Regions from separate parts of the Paenibacillus sp. DRB1-1 genome, predicted to be linked through region 2. Evidence: a T-box and tRNA genes for the amino acid it is inferred to sense, from the RefSeq annotation. Region 2 holds a T-box; the other holds one or more tRNA genes.
The links. The T-box of region 2 lies ahead of ileS (isoleucine--tRNA ligase). A T-box ahead of a tRNA ligase gene usually reads a tRNA of that ligase, here a tRNA-Ile.

Region 1 (4,195 bases), 2.5 Mb from region 2:
CTTGCCGAACAACCTAGTGCTGCTCTGGAGAGTCTTCGTTCGCAGGTGACCGACATCATCAAAGATGTTCGTGGTCTAGCGTGGGAACTTCGTCCCTCAGTTCTGGATGATTTGGGTGTCGTACCAGCTATAAGAACCTATATTGAAAACTTCTGTTCTCATTACGGGATTGAGGTGCATTTTCAATGCACTCTACGTAAACGCCTTGATATTCGCAAGGAAATAGCAATTTATCGGATTGTACAGGAGGCATTAACGAATGTAGCCAAATACGCAGATGTAGCGGAGGCATATGTCGACGTTGAGGATCAAGATGAAATGATACAAGTGACCATTCGGGATGAGGGCATTGGATTCTCTGGAAAGTCCCAAGGAGAAGGAGTTGGATTGTTTAGTATGGAAGAACGAGCTAGAGGGGTAGGGGGATTTATGAGCATGACCTCTGCTCCAGATGAGGGAACCTCCATCCAGCTGACCATTCCCGTGTAAAAACTGTCCACTAGATCGGTTATCGGTGTATACCAGTTGTATGGATCAGAACGATATACACCGATACCGAGATTATGAATAATCAACACATTGTGGGTACATGAGAATAAATACAAAAAAAGAGAGAGCTCTGTCCCCAGACAGGCTCTCTTTATTTATAAGGTGTCACCACTGAGGCAACAAGAATCCGCTATAGCAAAAAGCGGGTGATGGGAATCGAACCCACGCTACCAGCTTGGAAGGCTGGAGTTCTACCATTGAACTACACCCGCAAATCAGTATCGGGATGACACGATTTGAACATGCGACCCCCTGGTCCCAAACCAGGTGCTCTACCAAGCTGAGCTACATCCCGACATTATACTTTTTTTAAGAAATGGCGCGCCCTGAGAGATTCGAACTCCCGGCCTTTTGATTCGTAGTCAAACGCTCTATCCAGCTGAGCTAAGGGCGCATATTTAAATCCATAATGAGCAGTCAAGGCGCCACCCAGATTTGAACTGGGGAATGAAGCTTTTGCAGAGCTTTGCCTTACCACTTGGCTATGGCGCCGTATGGATAATGGAGCGGACGACGGGAATCGAACCCGCGACCCTCGCCTTGGCAAGGCGATGCTCTACCGCTGAGCCACGTCCGCAAAATATGGTGCGGTCGAGAGGACTCGAACCTCCACGGGGGGTTAGCCCACACGGACCTGAACCGTGCGCGTCTGCCAATTCCGCCACGACCGCAAAATAACTATAAATGGTGAGCCATGAAGGACTCGAACCTTCGACACCCTGATTAAAAGTCAGGTGCTCTACCAACTGAGCTAATGGCTCTTAATGGCTGGGGATATAGGATTTGAACCTATGCATGACGGAGTCAAAGTCCGTTGCCTTACCGCTTGGCTAATCCCCAATAAATTAAGAATAAAGGGCGGCCGATGGGGCTTGAACCCACGAATGCCGGAGTCACAGTCCGGTGCGTTAACCACTTCGCCACGACCGCCATATGATTATGAAAAGACTGGTGGAGGATGATGGATTCGAACCACCGAACCCGTAAGGGAGCAGATTTACAGTCTGATGCGTTTGGCCACTTCGCTAATCCTCCAAAATGGTGCCGGCGAGAGGACTTGAACCCCCAACCTACTGATTACAAGTCAGTTGCTCTACCAGTTGAGCTACACCGGCACATTACTCATTTCCCACTTGAAAGGTGGCTCGGGACGGAATCGAACCGCCGACACGAGGATTTTCAGTCCTCTGCTCTACCGACTGAGCTACCGAGCCATAATTTGTTTTATTACTACACCATATAATCCGCACTATATATGCTAACTATATATGAGGTTAAAATGGCGGAACTGACGGGATTCGAACCCGCGATCTCCTGCGTGACAGGCAGGCATGTTAGGCCTCTACACCACAGTTCCAGAGGCATTTCCAATAGGAAATTAATTGCGGGGGCAGGATTTGAACCTACGACCTTCGGGTTATGAGCCCGACGAGCTACCGAACTGCTCCACCCCGCGACATTAAAAGGGATTTATCAAATTTTCTTATGGTGGAGGCTGAGGGGTTCGAACCCCCGACCCTCTGCTTGTAAGGCAGATGCTCTCCCAGCTGAGCTAAGCCTCCATATTATGACCCGTAGGGGATTCGAACCCCTGTTACCTCCGTGAAAGGGAGGTGTCTTAACCCCTTGACCAACGGGCCTTACAAAATAAGTTCTGATTCCAATAAATTTATGGCGGAGAGAGAGGGATTCGAACCCTCGCACCGCTTTCGCAGTCTAACCCCTTAGCAGAGGGTCCCCTTATAGCCACTTGGGTATCTCTCCGAGTAGCGGCAGAGGGGATCGAACCCCCGACCTCACGGGTATGAACCGTACGCTCTAGCCAGCTGAGCTACGCCGCCACCTTATATATAAAATTCAGAAATATTCAAAACATGGCTCCCCGAACAGGACTCGAACCTGTGACAACTCGATTAACAGTCGAGTGCTCTACCAACTGAGCTATCAGGGAATATTGGTGGAGCCAAGCGGGATCGAACCGCTGACCTCCTGCGTGCAAGGCAGGCGCTCTCCCAGCTGAGCTATGGCCCCAATCTTTTTGTTATTCTAGAAGTGGTGGGCCTTAGTGGACTCGAACCACCGACCTCACCCTTATCAGGGGTGCGCTCTAACCAGCTGAGCTAAAGGCCCTAACATGTAAAACTTCATCATCCTTTAAAGGATATCGCTTGGCGACGTCCTACTCTCCCAGGACCCTGCGGTCCAAGTACCATCGGCGCTGGAGGGCTTAACGGTCGTGTTCGGGATGGGTACGTGTGGAACCCCTCCGCTATCGCCACCAAACATGAATTTGCTGTGCAAATTCTACCGTACGGTTATTCGGTTCATCACTTATCGTGTGAATGAATAGCCATGCGCTTGTCGTATGTCACTTGTACATACCTTCAAGGTTACACCCTGAAAACTGGATCCGAAACTCATTTGCGTTTTATTTTAGGATAAGCCCTCGACCGATTAGTATTGGTCAGCTCCATGCATTACTGCACTTCCACCCCCAACCTATCTACCTCGTCGTCTTCAAGGGGTCTTACTAATTGGGAAATCTCATCTTGAGGGGGGCTTCACGCTTAGATGCTTTCAGCGCTTATCCCTTCCGTACATAGCTACCCAGCGGTGCTCCTGGCGGAACAACTGGTACACCAGCGGTACGTCCATCCCGGTCCTCTCGTACTAAGGACAGCTCCTCTCAAATTTCCTACGCCCACGACAGATAGGGACCGAACTGTCTCACGACGTTCTGAACCCAGCTCGCGTACCGCTTTAATGGGCGAACAGCCCAACCCTTGGGACCTACTTCAGCCCCAGGATGCGATGAGCCGACATCGAGGTGCCAAACCTCCCCGTCGATGTGGACTCTTGGGGGAGATAAGCCTGTTATCCCCAGGGTAGCTTTTATCCGTTGAGCGATGGCCCTTCCATGCGGTACCACCGGATCACTAAGCCCGACTTTCGTCCCTGCTCGACTTGTAGGTCTCGCAGTCAAGCTCCCTTCTGCCTTTGCACTCTTCGAATGATTTCCAACCATTCTGAGGGAACCTTGGGGCGCCTCCGTTACTCTTTAGGAGGCGACCGCCCCAGTCAAACTGCCCACCTGACACTGTCCTCGCACCGGATTACGGTACCAAGTTAGAACCTAGATACGATCAGGGTGGTATCCCAAGGATGCCTCCCCTCAAGCTGGCGCTCAAAGTTCTACGGCTCCCACCTATCCTGTACAGATCGTACCCAAATTCAATATCAAGCTGCAGTAAAGCTCCATGGGGTCTTTCCGTCTTGTCGCGGGTAACCTGCATCTTCACAGGTATTAAAATTTCACCGGATCTCTCGTTGAGACAGCGCCCAAGTCGTTACGCCATTCGTGCGGGTCAGAATTTACCTGACAAGGAATTTCGCTACCTTAGGACCGTTATAGTTACGGCCGCCGTTTACTGGGGCTTCGGTTCATAGCTTCGCCCCGAAGGGCTTACCACTCCCCTTAACCTTCCAGCACCGGGCAGGCGTCAGCCCGTATACTTCGCCTTGCGGCTTCGCACAGACCTGTGTTTTTGCTAAACAGTCGCTTGGGCCTTTTCACTGCGGCCCCCTCGGGCTATTCACCCTACCGAGGCACCCCTTCTCCCGAAGTTACGGGGTCATTTTGCCGAGT
Region 2 (4,195 bases):
AATCAACTCGGACAACGGTTGACGCGTTTTCAAACCCGTTTCGTTGCGGACGTTACGCGCCAATTCGACGACACGACGTGCCGTTTCCATGTCTCGTTCCAGTTCCAGATCGATCAAGGACTCATTGGCAGTCGGATAATCATCCAGATGAACACTTTCCCCGTTGCTCAGATTGAGGTAAATATCCTCTGCTAGCAGTGGTGTAAACGGCGCAAGTAGTTTGGCAGTCGTTAACACCACTTCGGTCAGTGTACGGTATGCATCCAGCTTATCTTCTGTAAGACCATTGCCCCAGAATCGATCGCGTGAACGACGGATATACCAGTTGCTCAGCTCATCTACAAAGGACTCAATCGCTTTGGATGAGTTCAAGAAGTCATTTACAGCCAGCGCTTTGTCCACTACCAAAATCAGGCTGTTCAGACGGGACAAAATCCAGCGATCCAACTTATGAGCCGATGGTTTGAACGGATGCTGTGCCGGATCAAATCCGTCGATATCCGCATACAAGGTCAGAAAAGCGTGTGTATTGACAAGCGTATCCACCAGCTTCGATTTAGCCTCACCTACAATGCCTTTGGAAAAACGTTTGCTATTCCATGGTGCACTATCTGACAGCAATGCCCAGCGGAAAGCATCTGTACCGTACTCGTCAATCACTTCCCACGGATCAATAACATTACCCTTGGATTTAGACATTTTCTGTCCCTGCTCATCCAGTACATGGCCTGTCGCCATGACAGCTTTATAAGGAGCTTTGCCAGTAAGCATAGTCGAAACCGCAAGTAAGCTATAGAACCAGCCACGAGTCTGGTCAATCCCTTCGCAGATCATATCTGCCGGAAATTGCTGCTCGAACGTTTCATTATTTTCAAAAGGATAATGATGCTGTGCAAACGGCATGGAGCCACTATCGAACCATACGTCGATTACTTCCGGTGTACGAGTCATTTCGTATTTACCGCATTGGCTACGTACCTTAATGTCATCTACATATGGTTTGTGCAGCTCGATGTCCGCTGGTACATCGCCAATCGCACGTTCCCTCAATTCAGCAATACTATGTGGAGCGAACTGTTCTCCAGTTTCCTCACAAACCCAGATGTTTAGCGGTGTACCCCAATAGCGATCGCGACTGATGTTCCAATCCACCAGTTCTTCCAAAAACTTTCCAAAACGTCCTTCACGTACATGGCCCGGGTACCATTCGACTTCACTGTTGTTGGCAATCAGTTGGTCCTTGATCGCAGTTGTTTTGATAAACCAGCTGTCCATAGCATAGTACAATAATGGAGTATCGCAGCGCCAGCAGAACGGATAGCTATGCTCGTATTTTTCCTTGCTGTACAGCAAGCCTTTTTCGGACAGCATTTTAACAATATCTATATCACAGTCTTTCACAAAACGGCCTGCAAAATCAGTGACTTCCTCTACATAGTTACCTTGGAGATCCACTACGTTGATGAATTCAACACCATTTTCACGGCATACCCGGTAATCATCCTCACCATGCGCCGGAGCCATATGAACGATACCTGTACCGCTGGAGTCTGTTACGAACTTCGCACCCAGAATCTGATTACCCTTCTCAACCTGAAAATACGTAAATGGCGGGGTATACGTTTGGCCAACCAGTTCTGAACCAGATAGTGTGCCAATCACTTCATGATCGCCTTTAATTACGTCCTCAACCAGATTTCTAGCAACGATGTATACACCGTCTTCCTGCTTCACACGTGCATATTCCAGTTCAGGGTTGACGGCGAGCGCCACGTGACTCGGCAAGGTCCAAGGTGTTGTCGTCCAAGCCAGTACATATTCACCACTGCTGTGCAACTTGAATTTGGCCGTGGCACTTAGATCCTTCACATCTTTGTAGCCCTGCGCTACTTCATGAGAACTCAGCGTCGTCTGACAATCCGGGCAATACGGACTCACACGATGACCACGATACAACAGATCTTTTTCATGAATTGTCGCCAAAATGTTCCATACGCTCTCGATATAGTTATTATCCAATGTAATGTACGGGTTATCGAGGTCTGTCCAGTATCCGATCGCTTCGGTTAGATCACGCCATTGTTGCTCATACTCAAACACGCTCGCCTTACATTTTTTAATAAACTTTTCAACGCCGTATTCTTCAATTTCAGGTTTGTGGGAGATTCCCAGTTGCTTTTGTACACCCAATTCTACCGGCAAACCATGCGTGTCCCAGCCTGCCTTACGTACGACGCGGTATCCCTTCATTGTCTGATAACGGCCTACAAAATCCTTAATTACACGGCCCAGCACGTGACCGATATGCGGTTTACCGTTAGCTGTTGGCGGACCCTCATAAAATACAAAATTGGGCTTTCCTTCACGATTTGTGATGGATTTACGGAATGTGTCCTCTTCTTTCCATTTGCTCAGGATGCGCAGGTCACGAGACCGTGCTTTTTCTTTAACATCCACTCTGTTCATACTTCATACTCCCTCTCTGCTCATCATTGATTTCCCTAGCATTTCCTAAAAAAAGCAACAAAAAAAGCCCCATCCCTGTAAAGGGACGAGACTGTGCTCGCGTTACCACCCTGATTCCGTAAAAACAGACCATTCTAAAATACAGTCTCATCACGGCTCTCTGAGCCCCACTCAACTACAGCAGGGCGCCATTATAACGCATGGCAAACGGTGATTGCTTACACACACCATAAAAAATCTTAAGCGCTTCAGCTCACTTCTCCGGGAGGATCTTCGGTCATGTTCTGAACGTTGGCTTGCACCGGAAGGCCAACTCTCTGAGGGACAAATCATGACGTACTCGTTCCCATCAACGAATTAAACATGTTAAATTCATCGAATATTAAATCAGCAACATCGTTGCCTTGAATAACAATCATCAGCCGACGGACGGATAATCATTGAATTCAGTATAGTATTTACAGTTATAGCCTGTTTAAAGATAAAAGTCAACCCTAACAAAGCCTAATAAAAGCTTGTCAGAAATGAAATTAGTAAATTTCTTTCATCTCACGCTCGCGCTCCAGTACTTCGCGTTCCCGGTTTTCAAGGGCTTCCCAGCCGTCTTGGCTTAACAAGTCAAGTTGTGCTTCCACCAGTGTACGAAACCGTGCTCGGTAAATCGATGCCTGCTTCTTCAGTTCTTCAACCTCCAACGCGATCTTGCGGGATTTAGACAATGCTTCGTTCACAATACGGTCCGCATTTTTTTCCGCTTCCTTCACGATCAGTTGGGATTCTTTCTTGGCGTTGTTACGAACTTCATCAGCCGCTTCCTGCGCCACGATAATCGTCTTACTCAGCGTATCCTCAATGGTCGCGAAATGATCGAGCTTCTCCTGTACGTTCAACAACTCGGTGCTCAGTTCTTTATTTTCACGAATAACGCCCTCGTAATCTTTGATCACCTGATCCAAAAATTCATTAACCTGATCCTCATCATAACCGCGAAGCCGGCGGGCAAATTCCTTGTTATGTATATCCAATGGCGTTAATGGCATGCCGTCCACCTCCTATAAGATTGACAAAAAATACATTTTCCGCGTCACGACGCTCACTATCATCTATCGGTCATCATACCCCGTTTTGTGAATACTGTACAGAGCAAAATCGTTCCAGTTCTTCGCTATAGCTTAATTCTTTCGACAGAAAGCTCGTGATTCCTGCCTACAGCTATACAAACTTACCAATTTTGACACGGAATCTTCCCTTTTTTGTCATCCCGTCTGTTTCTAGCACTTTGAAACGCCCAAAACCCTGCATGGAAATAACGTCCCCAGCTTTAAGTAGAGTGGATGGATTCTCCTCCACCTTCCAATTTACCCGGCACCGTCCCGCCCGAATCGGTGCTAATATTTTACTGCGGCTTAGCTTGTACACATCGCTGGCAATACCATCCAGGCGCAAAGAAGCGACCGTCAGATCTAGCGCCTCTAATGCAACTTCCTTCGTTCGCAGACTCGCTACAGGCAACAGTTCTGTCCATACATGAACACGATGTACCTGCTGCAAATGCATCGTCATAAAATCACCGATCTCTGAAGCTACCAATACATGGCACCCATCATCAAGTACATGAATGTCCCCGATTTTCCCGCGTTTGATTCCAAGTCCCAGTAGGGCACCTAGATAATCACCGTGCTCAAGGGTACCTACTTTATGATCGTCAGATGTGATAGAAAGGACCTGA

Region 1: it has a tRNA-Ile gene. The T-box ahead of ileS (isoleucine--tRNA ligase) is inferred to sense a tRNA for this amino acid. The anticodon was not compared.

What each region holds. Positions count from the first base shown of each region.
Region 1 covers NZ_JBODQH010000001.1:2,103,120-2,107,314, forward strand. Annotated here, with positions in the region: gene ACQW03_RS09275 (PAS domain-containing sensor histidine kinase) at 1-489, shown strand, start outside; tRNA gene ACQW03_RS09280 (tRNA-Gly) at 691-761, opposite strand; tRNA gene ACQW03_RS09285 (tRNA-Pro) at 771-844, opposite strand; tRNA gene ACQW03_RS09290 (tRNA-Arg) at 867-943, opposite strand; tRNA gene ACQW03_RS09295 (tRNA-Cys) at 970-1,041, opposite strand; tRNA gene ACQW03_RS09300 (tRNA-Gly) at 1,052-1,126, opposite strand; tRNA gene ACQW03_RS09305 (tRNA-Leu) at 1,133-1,220, opposite strand; tRNA gene ACQW03_RS09310 (tRNA-Lys) at 1,235-1,310, opposite strand; tRNA gene ACQW03_RS09315 (tRNA-Gln) at 1,315-1,389, opposite strand; tRNA gene ACQW03_RS09320 (tRNA-His) at 1,407-1,479, opposite strand; tRNA gene ACQW03_RS09325 (tRNA-Tyr) at 1,499-1,584, opposite strand; tRNA gene ACQW03_RS09330 (tRNA-Thr) at 1,589-1,664, opposite strand; tRNA gene ACQW03_RS09335 (tRNA-Phe) at 1,691-1,763, opposite strand; tRNA gene ACQW03_RS09340 (tRNA-Asp) at 1,830-1,906, opposite strand; tRNA gene ACQW03_RS09345 (tRNA-Met) at 1,932-2,005, opposite strand; tRNA gene ACQW03_RS09350 (tRNA-Val) at 2,036-2,111, opposite strand; tRNA gene ACQW03_RS09355 (tRNA-Glu) at 2,118-2,189, opposite strand; tRNA gene ACQW03_RS09360 (tRNA-Ser) at 2,222-2,313, opposite strand; tRNA gene ACQW03_RS09365 (tRNA-Met) at 2,317-2,390, opposite strand; tRNA gene ACQW03_RS09370 (tRNA-Asn) at 2,425-2,500, opposite strand; tRNA gene ACQW03_RS09375 (tRNA-Ala) at 2,505-2,580, opposite strand; tRNA gene ACQW03_RS09380 (tRNA-Ile) at 2,603-2,679, opposite strand; rRNA gene rrf (5S ribosomal RNA) at 2,716-2,832, opposite strand; rRNA gene ACQW03_RS09390 (23S ribosomal RNA) at 2,984-4,195, opposite strand, start outside.
Region 2 covers NZ_JBODQH010000001.1:4,626,451-4,630,645, reverse strand. Annotated here, with positions in the region: gene ileS (isoleucine--tRNA ligase) at 1-2,466, opposite strand, end outside; T-box leader at 2,545-2,828, opposite strand; gene ACQW03_RS20800 (DivIVA domain-containing protein) at 2,997-3,506, opposite strand; gene ACQW03_RS20795 (RNA-binding protein) at 3,679-4,195, opposite strand, start outside.